3 regions of the Acidovorax sp. JHL-3 genome follow, and region 1 is predicted to be linked to each of the others. Evidence: predicted binding sites of a transcription regulator. Region 1 holds the regulator's gene; each other region holds the start of a gene.
What was found. Region 1 encodes sigma-54, which starts transcription at its own class of promoters, with help from an activator protein. Its sites were predicted from a motif close to TGGCANGNAANCTGCTTT; they were not measured.
Positions count from the first base shown of each region.

Region 1 (7,760 bases):
GCCGTTCCACATGGGCACGCGGCGCGATTCTTTCAGGCGCATCTTGCCGGGCAGCTTGAGGTCGGGGGTGAGCATCCAGGCCTGCCAGCCGGCGTAGTTCTTTTTCCAGTGCGCGGCCAGCTGGCTGAAGAACTCGCCGCCATCGTCGGTGTGTGCGGCTTCGCGGCCGACCGCATCGCCCTGCGCGCGCTGGGCGGCGCGCTCGTTGGCGTTTTGCCCGGCCGTGCCGGCGGCGGCAATGCGCTCGCCGTAGGGCGGGTTGAGCAGCATCACGCCGGGCTGCTCGCAGGGCGGCATGCGCTGCAGGGCATCACCACCGCGCAGCTGCACCGCATCGGCGACACCGGCGCGCTCGGCATTGCGCTGGGCAAAATCGACCATGCGGTGGGCCACATCACTGCCAAATATGGGCACAGCGCTTTCCTGTATTGCGCCTTCAGCTTCGTTTTTGATAGCACTCCAGACATGACTCTGGAACGGCAGCAGTTTCTCGAACGCAAAGCGGCGCAGCATGCCGGCCGGGATGCGGCAGGCGATCTGCGCGGCCTCGATGGCGATGGTGCCGCTGCCGCAGCAGGGGTCGTACAGGGGCACGGGGTTGTCACCCAGGGGGTCCCAGCCACTGGCGGCAATCATGGCGGCGGCCAGGGTTTCTTTCAGCGGCGCGTCGCCCTTGTCTTCGCGCCAGCCGCGCTTGAACAGCGGCTCGCCACTGGTATCGATGTAGATCGTGGCCTCTTCGGTGGTCAGGTGCAGGTGGATGCGCACATCGGGCCACTGCGTGTTCACATCGGGGCGCACGCCGGTCTTGGCGCGAAAGCGGTCGGCCACGGCGTCCTTGACCTTGAGGCCCGCGAAATTGAGGCTCTGCAGCGGGCTGTGCTGCGCCGTCACCTCGACCTTGAAGGTCTGGCGCGTGGTGAACCAGATTTCCCAGGCCACGTCGCTGGCGGCGGCATACAGGTCGTTTTCAGAGCGGTAGGGGCGGTGCGCCAGTTGCACCAGCACGCGCTGGGCCAGGCGGCTGTGCAGGTTGAGCAGCAGCGCATCGCGCCACGAGGCCCGCAGCAGCACGCCGCCCCGCCCCGTGAGCAGGTCTTGCCCCGTGAGGCCGGTGATGGCGTGCACTTCGTCAGCCAGATAGCTCTCGACACCAGCGGCGCACGGCAGGAAAAGTTGGAGTTGGTTCATAGACAGGGCAAAAGGATACGCGCCTACGGCTGGGCGGCAGAAACAGGTGGGCGGCTGAGCAGCGCGCGGATGTGTGCGGGCAGCAGCGCCACCTTGCGATCGGACTTGTTGATGAAGACGATGCCGGTCTTGCCGCGTGCCACTTCGCGGCCCTGCGATTTTTCGGTCATGCGAAACACCAGGTCAAAGCCGTAGGGGTTGAAATCGGCGGGAGTCATCTCCACACGCATGGTCTCGCCATGAAAGCCCTCGGATTTGTACTGCGCCACGATGTCGCCCACCACGATGGCCAGGCCGCCCACATCCGCCTCGGGATAGCCCTGCGCCTGGAAAAAGCGCACGCGCGCCTCGGACACCAGGCTGAGCAGTTGGGCATTGTCCAGGTGCCCGCCCTGGTTCACATGGCTGATGTAGATCTGCATCTCGGTCGAAAAGACAAAGTGGGCAGGAAGATCGAAAACGATGCGGGCCATGGCGTGAGAGACAAGTAAAAAACAGAACAAAGGGATGACAAACGGCAGCTGACAGACGCACAGCCCACGCGCTCGGCGGGAAAAAACGTCTACAGCGCCTTGCGCAGGTTGGCCGGCGCGATTTTGAGCGCCTCGCGGTATTTGGCCACGGTGCGGCGCGCGCACTCGATGCCCTGCTCCTTGAGCATCTCGGCAATCTGGCTGTCGGACAAGGGTTTGGCGGGGTTTTCGGCGGCAACGAACTGCTTGATGAGCGCGCGCACCGCCGTGCTCGATGCGTTGCCGCCGGTCTCGGTGCCCAAGCCCGAGCCAAAGAAGTATTTCAGCTCGTAGGTGCCGATCGGCGTGGCCATGTATTTAGCGGTGGTCACGCGGCTGATGGTGGATTCGTGCAGGCCCAGTTCGTCGGCAATGTCGCGCAGCACCAGCGGGCGCATGGCCAGCTCTCCATGGGTGAAAAAGCTCTTTTGCCGCTCGACGATGGCGCGCGAGACGCGCAGGATGGTGTCAAAGCGCTGCTGGATGTTCTTGATGAACCAGCGCGCCTCCTGCAGGCGCTGCTGCATGCCCTGGTGGCCCTCGCCGCCCTTGTGCCCGCGCAGGGCGCCCGCATAGATGTCGTGCACGCGCAGGCGCGGCATCACATCGGGGTTGAGGCTGACGATGAAGTTGTGCTGGCCATCGCGACCATTGGCGCGCCCGGCTTTGCGCACGATGACATCGGGCACGATGATGTTGCGCTCTACATCGGCAAAGCGGCGGCCGGGGCGCGGCTCCAGGCGGGCGATCAGCGCCATGGCGGCGCGGGTGCGCTCTTCGCCATCGCCGCACAGCTGCGTCAGCCGGCGGATGTCGCGGCGGGCCAGCATCTCCAGCGGCTGCTGGCAGATGCGCAGCGCGGTCTGCACGGCGTCGGGGTCGATCGCGCTGCCTTCGTCGGCGGCCAGGGCCTTGAGTTGCAGCGTGAGGCACTCGGCCAGGTTGCGCGCGCCCACGCCCACCGGCTCCAGGCTTTGCAGCAGGCGCTGCGCCACGGTGAAGCGGTGCACCAGCTCGTCGATCTGCTCCAGGTTGCCCTCGCCAGCCAGTCCCGTGGCCAGCTCTTCGAGGGGCTCTTCGAGGTAGCCGTCGTCGTTGAGCGATTCGATCAGAAAGCGCAGCGCGGCGCGGTCGATCTCCGACAGGCGCAGCGCCAAGGCCTGGCGGTGCAGGAAGGACGTGAGTGACTCGTGCGAGCGGGCCAGCTCGGTGGCATCGGCTTCGTCGCCCTCGGAGTCATTGCGGTTGCGCGCGGGTGCGTCGCCCCCCCACTCGGCGTCGTTGGGTGCCATTTCCACGGTGCCGTCGCCGCTCCAGTCGGGCTCGTCCGCGCTGGCGCTGGGCGTTTCAGCATCATTTTGGCCTTCAGCGCTTGTGCTGCTTGCGCTAACAGCTCCTGAAAATATAGCGTCATCGGCGCTGTAATCGTCGGTCTGCGCGGGGGTGTCGGCCGCTTCAAGACCAAACTCTTCGCGTGGGGCTTCTTCGGGCGTGCGCTCGAGAAACGGGTTCTCGTCGAGCATCTGCTCGACTTCCTGCGAGAGTTCGAGCGTGGACAACTGCAACAGCCGGATGGATTGCTGCAGCTGCGGCGTAAGCGACAGGTGCTGCGAGACGCGCAGCGAAAGACCAGGTTTCATCACATCCTGAAATGTTCACCCAGGTACACCCGACGCACCTCGGCGTTGTCGACGATTTCGGACGGGGTGCCCTGGGCCAGGACGCGGCCGTCGCTGATGATGAAGGCGTGGTCGCAGATGCCCAGGGTTTCGCGCACGTTGTGGTCGGTGATCAGCACGCCGATGCCGCGCGCCTTGAGGAAACCGATGATGCGCTGGATCTCGATCACCGCGATGGGGTCGATGCCGGCAAAGGGCTCATCGAGCAGGATGAAGCGGGGCTGGGTGGCCAGGGCACGGGCGATCTCGACCCGGCGGCGCTCACCACCCGACAATGCCAGGGCCGGCGAGTCGCGCAAATGGTCCACGCGCAACTCCTGCAGCAAGGACGTGAGGCGCTCTTCGATTTGCGCCCGGCCCAGCGGCTTGCCGTCATCGCCCCGCTGCAGCTCCAGCACGGCGCGCACGTTCTCTTCGACGTTGAGCTTGCGAAAGATCGATGCCTCTTGCGGCAGGTAAGACAGCCCCAGGCGCGAGCGCCGGTGGATGGGCATGTCGGCCACCGAATGGCCATCGATGCGGATATCGCCCCCGTCGCAGCGCACCAGGCCCACGATCATGTAGAACGAGGTGGTCTTGCCAGCGCCATTGGGCCCGAGCAAACCCACCACTTCGCCCTTTTGCACAACCAGCGACACGTCCTTGACGACCTTTCGGCTGCCATAGGATTTTTCGAGGTGCTCCACTTCCAGGCGGCTGCCCGCCTGGGTATCTGGGTCTTGATTCACTGTCGCAGCACTCACTTGCTCGCACCGCCGAGGGAATTGCTGGGACGCAGCACCGGCCCGCTGGCTGCATTGGCCGGAGCGGCAGCGCCGGAAGGCTGTTCTTTGGGTGACAGCACGGCACGCACCCGCCCGCCCGCAGCAGGCGCATCGCCCGCCCCGCTGGCGGCCGCCTTTTTCTGGCCATCCACCGTGAAAACGTCGGTGAGGTTGTTGTACACAATGACGGCGCCCGAAAGCTCGTCGGTCACCACGGATTCGCGGTAGCGGCGCATCTCGGCGCGGGTGATGAAGCGCACGTTGTCGGCCTTGCCGTCGTACTCGATGACTTCGCTCTCGCCTTCTATGAACTCGTCGGGTGCGCCCGCCACGGTGTCGCGCTTTTGCCGGAAGAATGCGCGCTTGCCAGGCTCGGCCGTGACAACGCCGTACTGGTAGCCATCGGCATCCTGGCGCACATCCAGCCGCGCCCCGCGCAGCACGATGGAGCCCTTGGTCATGACCACCCGGCCCGTGAAGACGCTGGTTTGCTTGAGTTCATCGTGGCGCAACGCATCGGCCTCGATGTTCATGGGTTTGTTGCGGTCGGCCTTTTCGGCCTGGCCCACGCCAGGGGCGCAGGCAAGGGCGGTCAGCAGCAGGATCGGGAGGAGGCTTTTTTTCATGAGGCACGAATCTTGCACTCATTGTAGCCATGCACCGGTGCCATCGCCCATAAAAAAGCCCGCTGGCGCGGGCTTCTCGGGAGCGGGTTGCGCAATCAGCCCTTGCGTGCCACGCCCGCCAGATGCTCCACCACCTGCAGCACGGTCTGCATGCTGCCAGCCATGGTGCCATCGGTATAGAACCGGCCGGCAACGCCCATCGACGGCACGCCTTCCACGCCGTAGCCCTCTTGCAACGCCGTGGCACGACGCACCTGGCTGGCCACCGTGAAAGAGCTGTACATCTCCTTGAACTTGGCGATGTCCACCCCCTGCTGGGCCACCCAGGCGAAGATTTCATCGTCCTTGGCCAGCTTTTGCTTTTCAACGTGGATGGCGCGGAATACCTTGCCATGCACGGTATCGAGCTTGCCCATGCCTTCCAGCGTGAAATACAGCTTTTGCTGTGGCACGAAGCTGGCATTGAACGCCACCGGGATGCGACGGATGCTCAGATCCTTGGGAGCGGCCTTGATCCAGGACTCCAGCGCTGGCTCGAATGCGTTGCAGTGCGAGCAGCTGTACCAGAAAAACTCGATCACATCCACCTTGCCAGCAGGCGCATCGGGCGTCAGCGGCTTGGCGAGCCTGGTGTAATCCTTGCCCTCCTTGAACTGGCGCGCCTGCGCCATGGCCGGCGTGGCCAGTGGCAAGGTCAGGGCGGAAGCGGCAACCACCGAAGCGGTGGACAGGGAAAACTCGCGGCGTTTCATAACAGGGACACTCCTTGTTCGGGTCTGGAGGTGTGAGCACTCCCCCATGAAAAAGTTCAGACAATGGCGATGGGCTTTGCTGCTTTAGCGCTGTACGCGCACCATCGCGGACTCTACGCCCGCGCCTTCCAGCTTTTCCTTGAGCTGCTCGGCGTCGTCGCGCTTGGAAAAAGGGCCCACGCGCACACGGTACACGGTGCGGCCATTCTGCTCACGCTCGCTCACGCGGGCTTCCCAGCCCAGCATGGCCAGCTTGGCGCGCTGGGCATCGGCCCCCGCCTGGTTGGGGAACGCTCCGGCCTGCACGAAATAATCAAACGGATCCACCGCCGCCGACTTGGCCTTGGCCAGATCGCCCAGCGGGTCTGCCGAGGCGGCGGGTTTGGTGTCGACCTTTGCTGCGGGCTTGGCATCGGCCGTTGCGGGCTTGCTAGCGGGGGTCCGCGCAGCGGTGACCTCGGCGGCTGGAGCCGTGCCGTTAGCGCCGTTAGCGCTGGCCGGGGCCGCCGGTGTGGGCACGCGCGCAGGGCTTTGTGCAGAGCCCTTGCCGGTGAGCAGCGAGTTCGGGTCCCAGTTCTTGTTTTTTTGCGCTTCAGCCGCGTCCTGGTCCACGCCCCGCACACCCCCCTTGTTGAGGAATGGCACGGGCACCTTGGTCACATACACGGCCACGACCAGTGCGGCACCCAGGCCCACAAGGACTCCGAAAATGAAGCCGATGATGGTGCCACCCGTCTGTTTTTTCTTCATGGTAGTAACTGCTTACATTCTGGCTGGAGCCGATACGCCCAGCACGGCCAGGCCATTGTGCAACACCTGCGCGGTGGCAGCGACCAGTGCCAGGCGGGCCCTTTTTACTGCTTCGTCGTCCACCAGGATGCGCTCGGCGTCGTAATAGCTGTGGTAGCTGGCGGCCAAATCACGCAGGTAGAAGGTGACGTCGTGCGGCGCCTCGCCCTCGGCAGCAGCGGTGAGCATGTCGGGGTATTTGGCGAGTTGCAACATCAGCGCCTGGGCCTGCGGCCCGTCCAGCGGAGACAGGTCCACCTCCTTGAGCGAGGCCACGTCGCCGCCGCTGGCCTCCTGCCAGGCCCGCAGCACCGAGCAGATGCGCGCATGCGCGTACTGCACGTAATACACCGGGTTGTCGTTGTTCTGCGCCACGGCCAGATCGACGTCAAAGGTGTATTCGGTGTCGGGCTTGCGGCTGAGCAGAAAGAAACGCACGGCGTCCTTGCTGGTCCACTCGATCAGGTCGCGCAGCGTGACGTAGCTGCCCGCGCGTTTGCTGATCTTGACCTCTTCACCGCCCTTGACCACGCGCACCATGGTGTGCAGCACGTAGTCGGGATAGCCCTGGGGAATGCCCACATCGGCCGCCTGCAGCCCGGCGCGCACGCGCGCAATGGTGCCGTGGTGGTCGGTGCCCTGGATGTTGACGACCTTGGTGAACCCGCGCTCCCACTTGGTGATGTGGTACGCCACGTCGGGCACGAAATAGGTGTAGCTACCGTCGCCCTTGCGCATGACGCGGTCCTTGTCGTCACCGTAGTCGGTGGACTTGAGCCACAGCGCGCCGTCCTGCTCGTAGGTCTTGCCATTGGCAATGAGCTTGTTCACCGTCTGCTCGACACGGCCGCTGGTGTACAGGCTGGATTCGAGGTAGTACTCGTCAAAGTGCAGATTGAAGGCTTGCAGGTCCTTGTCCTGCTCGTTGCGCAGGTAGGCCACGGCAAACTGGCGGATGTTGTCGTAGTCCTCCACATCGCCGTTGGCGGTGAACTCACGGTCGTCGGCCTTGACGGTGGCCTTGGCCTTGAAGGCCTCGGCAATGTCGACAATGTAGTCGCCGTTGTAGAAGGCCTTGCTCGCCGGGTTTTCCGGGTCGATGGGCCAGCATTCGTCGCCGGGTTTGAAGCCCTTGGCGCGCAGCTGGGTGCTGTGGGCCAGGGTCTGAATCTGCACGCCTGCGTCGTTGTAATAGAACTCGCGGTGCACGCTCCAGCCCTGCGTGGCGAACAGGTTGCTGATGGCGTCACCAATGGCCGCCTGGCGGCCATGGCCGACGTGCAGCGGCCCGGTGGGGTTGGCAGAGACGAATTCGACCAGCACGCGCGCATTGCGCGGGTTCTGGAAACCGAAGCGCTCACCAGCAGCCAGCACCTCGCGCACGATTTCCTGCTTGGCCGCCGGTTTCAGGCGAATGTTGATGAAGCCGGGGCCCGCGATGTCGATG
Region 1 covers NZ_JAFU01000001.1:507,424-515,183, forward strand. Annotated here, with positions in the region: gene K226_RS0102300 (class I SAM-dependent RNA methyltransferase) at 1-1,191, opposite strand, end outside; gene K226_RS0102305 (thioesterase family protein) at 1,215-1,664, opposite strand; gene K226_RS0102310 (RNA polymerase factor sigma-54) at 1,754-3,343, opposite strand; gene lptB (LPS export ABC transporter ATP-binding protein) at 3,343-4,125, opposite strand; gene lptA (lipopolysaccharide transport periplasmic protein LptA) at 4,122-4,772, opposite strand; gene K226_RS0102325 (thiol:disulfide interchange protein DsbA/DsbL) at 4,868-5,524, opposite strand; gene K226_RS0102330 (SPOR domain-containing protein) at 5,609-6,274, opposite strand; gene argS (arginine--tRNA ligase) at 6,287-7,760, opposite strand, start outside.

Region 2 (7,760 bases), on a different contig from region 1:
ATCAGCAGCACGAAAATCTGCTTGACGAAGCGCCAGGCTTCCCACAACCAGGCTTGCCATTCATCGGCGGGCAGTTGGCGGGCGAAGTGCCACACCGCCCCCAGCGCAAGGCCCACACCCAGCACACGGCCGGTCAGTGCGAGTTCCAGGCCGTCGGCGACAGGTGTCAGGCGCGCGGCAGCCACCAGCAAGGTGGTTGCAGCCAGGCCCAGCGCCACCCAGGTCCAGCGGTTGGCGCCATCCATGATGTTTTCCATGCCTTTCCAGGCCGTGGCCGCAATCATGAACAGCAGGGCTATCAGGACCGAGCCCTGAAAGCTCACGCCTTCTTCGCCTCTGGCCGCATCAAACGGTACCCACGCAAAAAGTGTGTCTTGCCACGCCTGTGCCCAGCCCAAAGGCAGCGTGGCGGAGCCCACGGTGGCCGTGAGGGGCCAGAGTTTCAATGTGCCTGCGATCAGCAGCGCCACCAGCGACAGCAGCACGCCCAGCGCAGCGGGGGCTATCTGCGCTTTGTCGGCAAAGGCGTCATCGGTTTCAGCATCGTGCGTGGCGTCATCGCGCCAGAAGATGCGCGACATCAGCAGACCGATGCCGATACCAAACAACAAACACAAGACCACCCGTGCCACCGCAAACTCAGGCCCCAGGATGCTGCCGGTGTAGGCCAGCGCCATGATGTTGCCCGCAGGCGCAAAAAAGAGAAAAGTGATGGCAGGCCCAATGCCTGCACCCTTGCGGTAAATGCCGGCAAACAAGGGCACGATGGTGCACGAGCACACCGCAATCAGCGACCCGGCCAGGGCCGCCGCCGGGTAAGAAACATAGGCCGGCGTGCTGCGACCGAGCCACCGGGTGATGCTGGCCTTGGGGATGAGTGCCGCCATGGCGCCCGCAATGAAAAACGCGGGCAGCAAACACAGCAACACATGCGCCGCAAGGTAAGAAGCCAGACTTCCGGCACCGCCGTTGAGCAGCTTGAGCATCAGATCCATGGTTCACGCCTTCAGCAGTTGCTGCGTTTCATTTTAGTGGCGGCAGGCTCAGTGCCCCATTAATATGCCGTCAGCGATGTCTTTGTCGTGCACGCCGAACCTGTCGACCAGGGTGGCGCTGGCTTCGTTGAGCCCCAGCACCTCCACCTCAGCCCCTTTGCGGCGGAACTTCAGCACCACCTTGTCCAGCGCATTGACCGCAGTGATGTCCCAGAAGTGGGCGTGCGTGAGGTCGATGCGAACGCGGCGTGGTGAGGCGTCGAAATCAAACGCATCGACAAACCGGTCGGCAGAGGCAAAGAACACCTGGCCATAGATCGCATAGCTGCGCGTTTCACCATCGTCTTCGGTCTGCGCCTCGATCAGCAGAATCTGGGCAATCTTGTGGGCAAAGAAGAAGCCCGACAGCAGCACACCCGTGAGCACACCGCGCGCCAGGTCGTGGGTGTAGACGGTCACCGCCACGGTGGCCAGCATCACCACGCTGGAGCTTTTGGGGTGCTCGCGCAGGTTTTTGAACGAACCCCAGTTGAACGTGCCGATGGACACCATGATCATCACCGCGACCAGGGCGGCCATGGGGATCTGCTTGACCCAGTCCCCCAGGAACACCACCAGAATCAGCAGCACCACCCCCGCCACCAGCGTGGACAAGCGCCCGCGCCCACCGGATTTCACGTTGATGACCGACTGACCGATCATGGCGCAGCCCGCCATCCCGCCTATGAAGCCCGTGGCGATGTTGGCCACACCCTGGCCCACGCATTCGCGGTTCTTGTTGCTTTTGGTGTCGGTCATGTCGTCCACGATGGTGGCCGTCATCAGCGACTCCAGCAAACCCACCACCATCAGCGTGACGGAATACGGAAGGATGATGCCCAGCGTTTCCCAGGCAAGGGGCACATCAGGCAGCAGGAACACCGGCAGGCTGTCGGGCAGCTCGCCCATGTCGCCCACCGTGCGGATGTCCAGCCCCAGGTAAATGGAAACGCCGGTCAGGAAAACAATGGTCACCAGCGGAGACGGCACCACCTTGGTGATGTAAGGCAGCCCGTAGATGATGCCCAGACCCGCCGCCGTCATGGCATACACCTGCCAGCCCACATTGGTCAGCTCGGGCAACTGGGCCATGAAAATCAGGATGGCCAGCGCGTTGACGAAGCCGGTAACCACCGAGCGGGAAACAAAACGCATCAGAACCCCGAGCTTGATCCAGCCAGCAATGATTTGCAGCACACCGGTCAACACTGTGGCGGCTAGCAGATACTGCAGCCCGTGGTCCTTGACCAGGGAGGCAATCACCAGCGCCATGGCCCCCGTGGCGGCGGAAATCATGCCGGGGCGACCGCCGGCGAAGGCAATGATGGTGGCAATGGAGAACGAGGCGTAGAGGCCAACCTTCGGGTCAACGCCCGCAATGATGGAGAACGCGATGGCCTCAGGGATCAGGGCCAATGCAACCACCAGACCGGCGAGCACATCGTTGCGGACATTGGAAAACCAGTCCAGCTTCAGGGTTTGTAGTGACATAGGGATCGCGGATCACCCGAACAGGGTGGTCCAAATACAGGGTGTGAGGTGCGCCAGGGGCCGTGCCCCGCGACAAAAATGGGAAAAGCAATGCCGGGCAAACTGCCCGTTGTGCATTCAGAACGTAAGCGCGTTCTAAGGGGGTGTGACGGAAAAGAAGTAGCCGCGCGGCAATGCCGAACCCCGAAAATGCACCGGGGCCGGTGGGTCAGAGTCGAAAAGCCGCGCCATGGGGGAAATTCTATCGCCCGGCAAACATGCGGTTGCATGGGGCTGTGCCAACGGGGCCCGCGCAGCCCACCGCCGTGGGCCGCCATCTCACCCCAGCAAATCCACCATCTCCAGCATCCGCCTGGCCACCTCGCCCAACTTCAGGCCCTTGTCCATGGCGGTCTTGCGCAGTTTTTCATACGCGGCTTGTTCGGACAGGCCCTGGCGCTGCATCAGCACGCCCTTGGCGCGGTCAATGGTCTTGCGGTCCTGCAGCTCGGTTTTGGCGTCGGCCAGCTCGGCACGCAGGGCCTGCTCGTGCTGAAAGCGCGCCATGGCGACATCGAGGATGGGTCGAATGCGCTGCGGCGCCAGGCCTGCGACGATATAGGCAGACACGCCAGCGGCCACGGCGTCTTTCACATGTGTGGTGTCTTCATCGTTGGTGAACATGACGATGGGGCGGCGTGCGGCGCGCGTGGCCATCACCACATGCTCCAGCGCATCGCGGGCCTCGCTCTCGGCGTCCACGATGATCATGTCGGGCTGCAACTGGGCCAGCCGCTCGCTCAGAAACACATCGGCGGGCAATGTGGCAATGAGATTGAAGTTGTTTTCCAGCAGGCCAATGCGCAGCGCGCGCGAGCGTTCGGCCTGTGTGGCGGCGTGTTCGTCGTCGGGGTCGGCAATGGCCAGGTCGGGGGCCACCACCACAATGCGCAGTGCGTCGGTCATGCCATGCAGCATGCAAGATTTACGCCACATATTGGTGCGCCGGTTTGGTGCACAGCCCTGGTGCAAGGGTGCACCTGCCGCTGCGCCCAGCAGTGCGTTGCACCGGGTTCAACCCGCAGGCGTGGCAGTGCGGGCCCCGGGTTTTACACTTGGGGCATGAGCTTGCTGATCCTGGGTATTGAATCTTCGTGCGATGAAACCGGCGTGGCGCTGGTCCGCTCTACTGGTGGGGTGGCTGTGCCCACCTTGCTGGCGCATGCGTTGCACAGCCAGATCGAGATGCACCAGGCGTATGGCGGCGTGGTGCCCGAGCTGGCCAGCCGCGACCATATCCGCCGGGTGCTCCCTCTCACCGAGGCCGTGATGGCCGAAGCAGGCCAGCGCCTGGCAGATGTGGACGTGGTGGCTTACACCCGCGGGCCGGGCCTGGCAGGGGCGCTGCTGGTGGGGGCTGGCGTGGCCTGCGCGCTGGGTGCGGCGCTCGACAAGCCCGTGCTGGGCGTGCACCACCTCGAAGGGCATTTGCTGTCGCCCTTTTTAAGTGCCGACCCCCCTGAATTTCCTTTCGTGGCGCTACTGGTATCGGGTGGCCACACCCAGCTCATGCGCGTGGATGGCGTGGGGCGCTATGAATTGCTGGGCGAGACCATTGACGATGCGGCGGGAGAGGCGTTTGACAAGTCGGCCAAGCTGATGGGCCTGGGCTACCCCGGAGGGCCGGCCTTGTCGCGCCTGGCCGAGCAGGGCAGCGCCACGGCGTTCAAGCTGCCCCGCCCCTTGCTGCACAGTGGCAACCTCGATTTTTCTTTTGCCGGCCTCAAGACAGCGGTGCTCACGCAAGCCAAAAAACTCGGGGATGAGCTGCAAGCGCGCAAGGCCGATCTGGCCGCCAGCACCGAGGCGGCCATTGTGGATGTGCTGGTCAGAAAAACGCTGACCGCCCTGCGCCAGACGGGTCTGCAGCGGGTGGTGGTGGCCGGCGGCGTGGGGGCTAACCGGCACCTGCGCAGCCAGCTCAATGCGGCCTGCACGCAGCAAAAGGTGCGCGTGCACTACCCCGAACTGCACCTGTGCACCGACAACGGCGCCATGATTGCCATGGCCGCTGCCCTGCGGCTGCAGGCGGGCCAGCAGACGGCCAACCGCGACTATGCGTTTGACGTCAAACCCCGCTGGCCCCTGCACGCCCTGGCCGCGTCCTGACATTGCGTTGAACAACGAGACCGGGCATGCCGCCGTGGGGCCTGCGTTGGCGATGTGCAGCAGCTTTACCCGGGCTTCACTCTTCTGCATCGGGCAATACATGCCCGCACCGCACAATGGGGCATGCAACGCTTGCCGCTTCTTTCCCATGAATGAACCATCTTTTGCCGCTGCCGGGCGCACGCCTTTGCGCGGCCCCTTTCGTTTTCGGGCTGCTTTCGGGTTTTTGGGGGTGACCTCGGCGGTGGCCCTGCTGGCCGGCTGTGCCAGCCTGGTGTCGCCCGACAGCCGCTTGCCACAGACCCCGGTTCCGTCGGCGTGGTCGGTGCAGCCACCGTCTGGCAGCGTGGGGCTGGCGCAGCCGGTCACACCGCTGGCGCAGTGGTGGCAGCGGTTCAACGACCCACAGCTCACGCAGCTGGTCACGCAGACCCTTCAGTCCAACACCAGCCTGCGCAGCGCGCAAGCCTCCTTGCAGCAGGCGCGTGCCCAGGTGGATGTGCAGTCTGCAGGCCTGCTGCCCAGTGTGGGGACTTCAGCCTCGGCGCAGCGCAGCCGGGCATCGAACAACACGGGCAGCAGTTTTCAGGCGGGTTTTGATGCCAGCTGGGAGCCCGATGTGTTTGGCCGCCTGCGCAGCGGCGTGAGCGCCAGCGCAGCCGACGCCCAGGCCGCCGAGGCCAGCCTGGCCGACGTGCAGGTGTCTCTGGCCGCCGAAACGGCCGTCAACTACATCGAGTTGCGGGGCCTGCAGCAGCGGCTGGCCATTGCGCGCAGCAACCTGGCCAGCCAGCAGGAAACCCTGCAGATCACCCAGTGGCGCCTGCAGGCCGGGCTCACCACCTCGCTGGTGTCCGAGCAGGCCCGCGCGGCGGCCGAGCAGACGGCCGCGCAGATTCCGGTGCTCGAGTCCAGCCTGGCCCAGTCGCGCCACAGCCTGGCCGTGCTCACCGGGCAGGCCCCGCTGGCGCTGGATGGGTTGTTGGCCGACTCGGTCGCCGTGCCGCAGCCCGCGCAAGACCTTGCGCTGGCCATTCCTGCCGAAACGCTGCGCCAGCGGCCCGATGTGCGTGCTGCCGAACAGCGCATTGCCGCTGCGCTGGCGCGGGTGTCGCAGGCCGATGCCGCGCGCTACCCGGACTTCCGTATCTCGGGCAATCTGGGCCTGCGCGCCCTCACGGTGGGAGCCCTTACCAACGGCAGCTCCATCGCCAGCGCCTTGCTGGCCAGTGTGTCGATGCCGCTGATGGATGGTGGCGCGGCGCGTGCCCAGGTGCGTGTGCAGGAGGCAGCTTTGGAGCAGGCCCGTGTGGGCTATGAGGCTTCGGTGCTCACGGCGCTGAAGGATGTGGAAGATGCCCTGGTGGCACTGCGCGGCGATCGTGAGCGCCTGGTGCGGCTGCAGGCTGCTGCCGATGCCGCAGGCAATGCAGCCTTGCTGGCCCAGCAGCGCTACAGCAGCGGCCTGATCGACTTCCAGTCGGTGCTGGAAACCCAGCGCACGCTGCTGTCCACCCAGGACAGCTTGGCCGCCACGGTGGCCAGCATTTCTGCCGACCATGTGCGGCTGTACAAGGCGCTGGGCGGCGGCTGGCAATAGCCCGCGCCAGCCCCCGAACGCGCACCCAACCCCTACCGAATGCCATGGCCATGACTTCTTCAGAAAAAATCACACCTCCCGCCAGCCCATCCACCCCCGCCGACCTGCAGACGCTGATCGGTGGCGGCCCAACGCGCCGCTGGTGGCAGCGCTCCACCCTGTGGCTGGGCGTGGCGGTGCTGCTGGCGGCGGGCGGCGGCCTCTACTACTGGCAAAGCCAGCAGCGCGCCAAAGCCGCACCGGTGTATGTGACCGAAGAGGTGCGCCGCGGCAACCTCACGCTCAACGTGTCGGCCAACGGCACCCTGCAGCCCACGCGGGCGGTGACCATCGGCAGCGAGCTGTCGGGTACGGTCAGAAACGTGCTGGTGGACGTCAACGACAAGGTCAAAAAGGGGCAGGTGCTGGTCGAGCTCGACACCGCCAAGCTCGATGCGCAGGTGCTGCGCTCGCGCGCCTCGCTGGCGGCTGCGCAGGCGCGCCTGGCGCAGGCGGCGGCCACCACCAAAGAGGCACAGGCTGGCTTTGGCCGGCTGCAAGAGGTGGCACGCCTGTCGGGCGGCAAGGTGCCGTCGGCCGCCGAGCTTGACAGCGGCCGTGCCACGCTCGACCGTGCCCATGCCGACGAGGCCAGTGCGCGCGCATCGGTGGACGACGCCCGGGCGGCGCTCTCCACCGATGTCACCAATTTGTCCAAGGCTTCGATCCGCTCGCCCATCAACGGCGTGGTGCTGACCCGCACCGTCGAGCCCGGCAACGCCGTGGCCGCCTCGCTGCAGGCCGTGACGCTGTTCACGCTGGCCGAAGACCTGACGCGACTGCGGCTGGATGTGAGCGTGGACGAGGCCGATGTGGGCTCGGTAAAACTCGACCAGAAAGCCAGCTTCACCGTCAGCGCCTATCCCTCGCGCCGTTATCCGGCCAAGGTGACGCGGGTGTCGTTTGGCTCCACCAAAACCGACAACGTGGTCACCTACATCACCTGGCTGGAGGTGGACAACTCCGATCTGAGCCTGCGCCCCGGCATGACGGCGGCGGCCACCATCACCTCGACCGAGCGCAACGATGTGCTGCTGGTGCCCAACACGGCGCTGCGGTTTACCCCGGCGGTTGCCGCAGGGGCGGCGGCGCAGCCGGCGTCGTCGTCGTCGGGCGGCGGCATCATCTCGCAGCTCATGCCGCGCATGCCACGCTCGGGCACGCGCCGGGCGGGCGGTACCGGCGATGCGGCAGACGGCGCGGGCCGTGTGCGCCAGGTGTGGGTGCTCAAGGACGGCGTGGCGCAAGCCGTGAATGTGCAAGTGGGTATCAGCGACGGCCGCAAGACCGAGGTCAGCGGCGAAGGCCTGGCCGAGGGCATGGCCGTGATCACCGACCAGCGCTCTGCCGGGGCCGCGCCATGAGCGAGGCCGCAGCAGCCACCGGGCAGCGCGCGCGGGTGCCGGCCGATGCGCCGCCCCTCATCCGCCTGCGCGGTGTGACCAAGG
Region 2 covers NZ_JAFU01000004.1:236,786-244,545, reverse strand. Annotated here, with positions in the region: gene K226_RS0116535 (permease) at 1-995, opposite strand, end outside; gene K226_RS0116530 (SulP family inorganic anion transporter) at 1,044-2,525, opposite strand; gene K226_RS0116525 (ANTAR domain-containing response regulator) at 2,844-3,470, opposite strand; gene tsaD (tRNA (adenosine(37)-N6)-threonylcarbamoyltransferase complex transferase subunit TsaD) at 3,627-4,673, shown strand; gene K226_RS0116515 (efflux transporter outer membrane subunit) at 4,822-6,273, shown strand; gene K226_RS0116510 (efflux RND transporter periplasmic adaptor subunit) at 6,324-7,676, shown strand; gene K226_RS0116505 (ABC transporter ATP-binding protein) at 7,673-7,760, shown strand, end outside.
Region 2: a site for sigma-54 is predicted at 3,480-3,497, ahead of K226_RS0116525 (ANTAR domain-containing response regulator). Genes of this name have one in related genera too.

Region 3 (7,760 bases), 1.8 Mb from region 1:
GGCGGCTGAGCGCATGCGCTGTGCTTCCAGGAGGGCGCGAAACGAGGGGGATGCTAGCGACACTATTACAGCCAATACGGCAACCGCCACCATCAACTCAATGAGCGTAAAACCGAGGGCAGGGCGGCGTCTGGCGGTGCTCATGGTCATTCCTCTACCAGCAGCCCGTCTGGGCGCTTCCGTTTTTCACTGCGGTCTTTGTTCCGGTGTGGTTCACACCCAACGTGCCGCACTTGTCTTTGGTTTGGTCACCTTGTGGCGTGGCCGTTGCGATGAACGACGGCGGCGTGCTGGCTGGTGCGCTCACGCCGATCGTGTAGTGGGGAGTGATTTGGGGGGGGATAGTGATGCCGAGCGAAGCAGCCGTTGCTGCATAGCTTCGTGCGTCCAGCAGCATCTGTTGTTGGCGCGTGCCAATGTTCATAAGCACCGATTGCGCCTCGGCCCGGCGTGATTTGCGCACTTGGTCCTGATAAGACGGATAGGCAATGGCCGCCAAGATACCGATGACTGCCACTGTGATCATCAGTTCTATAAGGGTAAACCCTTTATTTTGTTCCATGCCGTTTTTCCTTTGCCAAGTAGCAGCATTGATTTGTGTGTGAATTTATCACATGTAAAAAAGTTGTTGCAGCTTAATGCAATAGGTTGGTTGGGATGACCGGTAGGGAATAGCTGACATGCGGTAGGAGGCTGTGTTCCTACGATTGTTGGATTGGCGACACACCATTGAGCGAGATACCGCATGGTGGGATGGCACATGCTGCGAAACTCGCGGAAAATGTCCGGTTACTCCAACCATTCATGCAAGATCGACTTACCTGGACCCAAGCTGCATTTGCCCGCATCCTGCGGCCGGCGGTGCGTCTTGCCTTGGCAATGGGTCTGAAGCATCCTCAGCTCGAAGAAGTGCTGCGCGACCTGCTTGTCGATGAAGCTCGGAATCTCTGGCTCAAAAAGGGTGGCGCGAAACCCAATCTCAGTCAGTTGTCCACCACCACGGGGCTAAATCGCAAGGATGTGACAGCCCGGGTGCGTGATACCCGGACTGTCTTGCCTGCAACGGAAAGCTCAGCTGCGGCGAAGGCTTATACCGCTTGGATGCAAGTTGTTGCAGAGGACGAGTCGATGCGCAAGTTGCCTTTGGCGGATTCAGGGGACGGTCATTCCTTTGAATTACTGGCGCGGTTTGCCACCCGTGGCAACGTTCACCATCGCACCGTATTGGAAGAGTTGCAGAGGCTCAATCTGGTCGCTCTTTCCGAGGGCGAGGTTCACTTGCTGGGGGACAGTTTTTTGCCGACTGCCAGCCTGCGCGACATGCTTGCCTTTTTGGGCGACAACGTGCGTGATCATTTGCAGGCAGCAGTCTCCAACACGCTAGGTGAGCAGCCTCGCATGCTCGAGCGAGCGGTCTATGCTTCGGGTTTGACACTTGGCGATTGCGAGCGCATACATCAGCTCACTCGCGAGCATTGGGACGCTGTTCACCACCGACTCGTACGGGAGATGACGGATGCGGTTCAGCAGAGTGATGGGCAAGGAGTAGGGCGCATGCGCGTTGGGATCTACACGTACTACGAAGATGAACGGGGTTCATCACATTCCACGGATGCCCCAGAGATTCATACAGAAAAAGGCGTTGATCTGTCGGATGCCCCTGATTCAATGACAGGAAATCGAGGACAAGCCTCATGAATGTATTTATTCGATCCGTATTGCTAACGCTGTTGCTGGTGCTGGCAGCCTGTGGCGGTGGTGGCGTCTCCGTTGCTGGCATGGGAGGTTCTGGTAGTGGAGGCGGGGTAGGTTCCGGGGGCACCGGTATTAGCACTTCTGCAGTCGGAGTTGGTGTTGTGGATGGCTTCGGCAGTGTGATTGTCAACGGCGTGCGATTTGCCACTGACGCTGCTCAGATCAGCACCGAAGATGCGGATTCGTTGCGTTTGGGGATGACGGTAATGGTAAGTGGCACCATTAATTCAGACCTAACCACAGGCATCGCGACCACGGTGCTTTCGGTCCCCGAATTCCGAGGGTCCGTGACAGCGATTGATGTCGTCGCGGCCGAATTCGGGCTATGGGGTAGCAGAATTTCGGTAGATGAGGCAACGGTTTATGACGGCTTTACCGCACTGTCGACTATCCCGAGGGGGGCGAATGTGCAGGTCTATGCCCTGCCTGTTGCAGACGGGCGATGGCGCGCAAGTCGCATTGAGCGCGTGGATTCAGGCGGTCCTTTGATCATTGTGGGCGCCATTCAGGAAATTGATTTTTCATCCAAGACTTTCCGTCTCGACGGGCAGCTTGTTAACTTCGGCGCTGCATTCTTCATTGGCGACTTGGAAAGCGCTTCTCTGGTAAACGGCATGACTGTTTATGTCCGCACCACCGCCATGCCAGTCAATGGTGTTGTCAGTGCTCAACAGATTCGGCCTGGCCATGTCTTGCCGACGGTTGGCAAATTTGCCGCCAATCTGCTGGGGATCGTGTCGAATTTCAGCAGCTTGAGTTCTGATTTCGTTCTTTACGGAGTACGAGTGAACGCCGCATCTGCGCGGATTACCGGCGGACCATCCGCTAGTATCGGTAACGGTGTCAAGCTGGAGGTAGCAGGAACTATGGTCGACGGTGTGTTGATGGCATCGCGAGCGCGCATTCGACATGTTCCTGGTACAGGGGGGCCGGCTTCCTTTGAGTTGATAGGTGCTGTTGGAGCCTACCAGTCGATAGCGGATTTCCTTGTCAACGGACAACCGGTCAGTGCCTCGGGAAACAACGTGGTGTTCATCAATGGTTCCCCGACAAGCATACGTAACGGTGTGCGAGTTACTGTGCGGGGTAGCCAGGTGATCTCGGGGGTGCTTCAGGCCGAGGAGATCCGGTATGAATGAAACGCTGCATGCTCTTTGGGTTGGGGGCAGTTGAAGTGGAGTGCAAGCAGCAACACTTCAGTTGTCAGCCAATGCAGGCCCCATGTCATGTGTCAAAAATTCCGACGCTTGACCTGCCGTCTCAAAAATCCGGTGGGTGCCGTCGAAGTAAAGAATGGTCACTACCATCGTTTGGGCAGAAAAAAACCGCTCAACGTTAGCTGAGCGGCATTGGCCGTGTAGGCTCCGCTTGGAGCCGACAGTCGCGAGTTGGTCAGCTGCTGCGGCGGTGGCGCGCAAAGTGCGCACCCAGCAAGCCCAAGCCCAGAAGTGCCAGCGTGGCTGGCTCGGGAACTGTACTACCGGGTGCACCGATCACGAAAAGGTTTTCGGTGCCATCGTTCGCATTGTTGAAGACGAAGCGGAACTGGACCGTATCGGTTGCGGAAAATGAAGAAAAGTTGCCGAGTAGGTAGTCGGCGTAGCCATTCCCGTTATTACCCGCTGGCACATTGCCCGTAGCGGTTGTCGAAAATGTATCTACGACGCTGTTGTTCAACAGCATATAGAAAGCGGTCAGCGTTTGTGCAGGCCCACCCTCATTGATATCAAGACCAATCAGGAGGGAGTTGCCGGCTCCAATGATGTTGAGAAGTGTCTGGCCGCTGTAAAGAGGTGAAAGAGCATCGTAGCCGTTCACATTGCCGCCTGTGGGCAAGGCCGTTGAAGCAAATCCTCCATTTGTACAAGAGGGGTTGCTGAAGATGCATGGGCTTTGAACGGTCTGTTGGTAAAGATTGCCAGGCACGGCGTTCAAAGTAACGACGTTGGCAGATGCGCCACCACCAAACGCAAGGCCTGCCATACCGAGCGTTACCGCAAGAATTTTGGTGTTCATGATTTTTCACTCCTGTTACTCGTGCGACGGCTCGAGTCGTGAAGGGCTGTGCAATATGCGTGCCTGTGAAGTTTTCCCATATCTGACAACGATTTGCAGTGCTGACTCCGTTTCGTCTTCGGCGTAATGTCAAAAAATCCGACACACATTTGAGCCGACTATGGATTGCGCGGTAGTTACAGCACTTATTCACACGCAGTTACGATTGTTTCCCTGCTGAAGGCTGTGTCCTACAGCTTCGGGGTCTTGGAGTAGTTAACCTCTCGGTGTGAAAAATTCACATTTATGCGCTTTGCATTGACAGTGCGCCATTCCCAGAGAGGTCCTCTATGAAAATTCTCCAAAGTCTCAAATGCACCATAGGCGCCGCCCTGCTGGCCGGCTTGGCTGCCTGTGGCGGTGGCGGTGACAGCACGGGCAGCGGCACGCTGCGCCTGGCGCTGACCGACGCGCCCAGCTGCGGCTACGACTCCGTCCATGTGACTGTCTCGAAAGTGCGTGTGCACCAGAGCAGCAGCGCCAGTGATGCCGATGCCGGCTGGTCCGAAGTTGTGCTGAACCCCGCGAAGCGCGTGGACCTGCTCAGCCTGACCAATGGCGTGCTGATGGAACTGGGGCAGATTCCGCTGCCCACAGGCAAATACACCCAGATGCGTCTGGTGCTGGCCGACAACAGCACCAGCCAGCCACTGGCCAATGCCGTATGGCCCACCGGAGGCAGCGAAGTGGCACTGAAGACGCCCAGCGGCCAGCAATCGGGCGTGAAGACCAACATCAACATCGACATCGCCGAGAACAAGATGGCCGACTTCGTGCTGGACTTCGATGCCTGCAAGTCGGTGGTGCAGGCCGGGGCGTCGGGCCAGTACCTGCTCAAGCCGGTGGTCACCGTCATTCCACGTTATGTGTCCGGTGTGCAGGGTTATGTGGACTCGGCCCTGGGGGCAGGCGCCACCCGGGTGTCGCTGCAGCTCAATGGCACCATCATCAAGGCCACCGTGCCCGACAGCACGGGCAAGTTCCTGCTGCAGCCCGTGGCGCCAGGCAACTACACCCTGGTCATGGCCGCCCCTGGGCGCACTACCGCCGTGGTTACGGGCGTGCCTGTGGTGGCAGAAACCGTGACCCCGGTGGCCAGCGTGGCTTTGCCTATCGCTCTTGCACCCTCGGCCAGCGCCACCGTTTCGGGCACTGCACCAGCTGACACCCTGGTGCGCGCCATGCAGCCGCTCACGGCGGCCGGCACCGTGGAGATCGACGGAGCGTATGTGAACAGCGTCACCGGCGCCTATGCCTTCTCGCTGCCGGTCAATGCGCCGATGGTGGGGGCCTATGCCGCAGCGCCCGCACCGCTGGTGTTCGCTGCCGATACGCAAGCGGCCGCCCGTTATACCCTGCGCGCCAGCCTGCCAGGGTTCGCGGACAAGCAAACCGTGTTGCCCCCGCTCACCGCTGGTGGCAGCACTACCGCCAACTTCACGTTCCCCTGACGCATCGCAGGAGGTGCTGGGTGGCGGTCGATTTCTAGTCGAAATGGCTTCCAGCGCTTTTCTGTAAAGCGCCACGAGCGAAAAATTCAGTGTCAACCCCGGGGGCTGTTGCTTGCGCACAGCCCCCGTTCTTTTGGGAGGCGGTGGACGAGCGCAAGTCGCAACCAAGCAGCCTCTGCGTTGCCCCAGTTGCACAAGGACGCAGGCTTGCCCGCGTGCAATTGACCCAATTGGGGGTGTGCACGGCCGGTTGGGGAGTGCTATCGCACCGGAGCGCTTGTGCCTGGCCGAATGATCGGATTACGCCCGGCTGCGACTGCGACTGCGACTGCGACTGCGACCGCGACCGCGACTGCTGGCCGTTGCGTCGCGGCAGCGATGGCTGTTGTTGGCGGCGTGTTGGGCGAATCGGCCTGATTGCGTTGAACGGGTCAATAATGCAGTCTGGCGCCACGGTTTGATAAAAAAGTGGCGTTGACGCCTTTGCAATAAGCGCCATCAGCTATCAAATCAGGAGTTTTTGTGTTGCCTGTTCACGGACCCGCCTTGCGTGGGGGTGCCCTGGCGCTGCTGGCGGCGGTGCTGTTTGGCGTCAGCACGCCGCTGGTGCAGCACCTGGGCGCTGGCCTGGGCGCTTTCAGCACGGCGGCGTTGCTGTATGCCGGTGCTGCCGGCATGGGGGCGGTGTTGCGCAAGCCGGTGCAGCAAGAGGCACGCTTGCGACGGGCCGACACGTCCCGCCTGCTGGCCATGGCGGGTTTGGGAGCGGTGGTGGGGCCGGTGGCGCTGGCCTGGGGGCTGCAGCGCACCAGTGGCAGCAGCGCATCGTTGATGCTGACGCTGGAGGCGCTTTTCACCGCGCTGCTGGCCTGGCGTCTGTACCACGAAACCATGGACCGGCGGGTGTGGGCGGCAATGCTGTTGCTGCTGGCCGGGGGCGTGGCGCTGGTGGTGGACCAGGGGCGCCTGGGGGGCGTGGAGCTGGCCGGTCTGCTGGCTGTTTTGCTGGCCACGATGGCCTGGGGGGCGGACAACACCTTGTCGCGCGCCCTGGCCGAGCGTGACCCGGCGCAGGTGGTGCTGGTCAAGGCGGCGCTGGGCGCCAGCGCCACGGCGGTGCTGGCCTGGGGCCTGGGCGAGCCCATGCCCACTGCGGCGGCGGCCTGGGGCATGGTGGCTGTGGGGGCCACGGGCTATGGGCTCAGCCTGCGTTGTTACCTGCTGGCGCAGCGCGCGTTTGGCGCGGCGCGCACGGGTTCGGTGTTTGCGTTTGCGCCGTTCATCGGCGCGGTGCTGGCGTTTGCCATGGGCGACCGCACTGCCGGTGGGCTGGTGGTGGTGGGCGGCCTGCTGATGGTGGCCGGGGTGGTGTTGCACCTGGCCGAAACGCACGAGCACCCGCATGACCACGAGGCCACCGAGCACGAACACGCACACCGGCACGACGACGGGCACCACAACCACGCCCACTCCCCGATGCCTCAGGGCAGCCACAGCCATTGGCACCAGCATGGGGCCCAGTCGCACACCCATGCCCATGTGCCCGATGCCCACCACACGCACCGGCATTGATACGGAGTGGCCTTCAAGCGGCTTGCGCCCTGGGGTCGCCTGGATGCGCTGCGGCTTTGCGGCGGGTGATCGGATCAAAGACACGCCTGGACGAGCGCACCCTTGCACAGTCGGAAGCAGGCACCGGGCAAAATACGCGCCAGCGCCACACACGCGCGCATCCATTCAGGCGATGACCAAGGCGGTTTTCCTTGCTCTCTCAGCCCTCCCCACACGCCGCACCATGAAATTCAACGATTTTTCTGACGACTCCGAAGACTCCGAAGACTCCGAGCACACCCCCGCGCAGCGCTCGGCCGCCGCATCGCGCAGCACCTGGGTGAGCGTGGGCGTCAACCTGGTGTTGTCCACCATCCAGATCGTGGTGGGGGTGCTGGCCAAGTCGCAGGGCCTGATAGCCGACGGCATCCACTCGCTGTCCGACCTGGTGGCTGATTTCGTGGTGCTTTTTGCCAACCACCACTCCCAAAAAGACGCGGACGAGGGCCACCCTTACGGCCACCACCGCTTCGAGACGGCAGCTTCGCTGGTGCTGGGCCTGCTGCTGCTGGGTGTGGGCGTGGGCATGGTGTGGTCGGCGGTGGTCAAGCTGGAGAACCCCGAGGCCATTGCGCAAGTGCATGTGATCGCCCTGTGGGTGGCGGGTGCCGCGCTGGTGGGCAAAGAACTGCTGTTTCGCTACATGCTGGCCGTGGCCAAGCGCGTCAAATCGAGCATGCTGGTGGCCAATGCCTGGCACGCGCGCTCGGATGCGGCTTCGTCGCTGGTGGTGGGCATCGGCATTGCGGGCAACCTGGCGGGTTATCCCATCCTGGACCCCATTGCCGCGCTCATCGTGGGCTTCATGGTGGCCAAGATGGGCTGGCAGTTTGGCTGGGATGCGCTGCACGACCTGATGGACCGATCGGTGGACGAACAGGAAGTGCA
Region 3 covers NZ_JAFU01000001.1:2,292,752-2,300,511, forward strand. Annotated here, with positions in the region: gene K226_RS19500 (GspH/FimT family pseudopilin) at 1-150, opposite strand, end outside; gene K226_RS0110820 (type IV pilin protein) at 155-562, opposite strand; gene K226_RS0110825 (DUF6502 family protein) at 805-1,698, shown strand; gene K226_RS0110830 (DUF5666 domain-containing protein) at 1,695-2,894, shown strand; gene K226_RS0110840 (PEP-CTERM sorting domain-containing protein) at 3,148-3,771, opposite strand; gene K226_RS0110845 (DUF4382 domain-containing protein) at 4,101-5,261, shown strand; gene K226_RS0110850 (DMT family transporter) at 5,787-6,833, shown strand; gene K226_RS0110855 (cation diffusion facilitator family transporter) at 7,057-7,760, shown strand, end outside.
Region 3: a site for sigma-54 is predicted at 3,819-3,836, ahead of K226_RS0110840 (PEP-CTERM sorting domain-containing protein). Genes of this name have one in related genera too.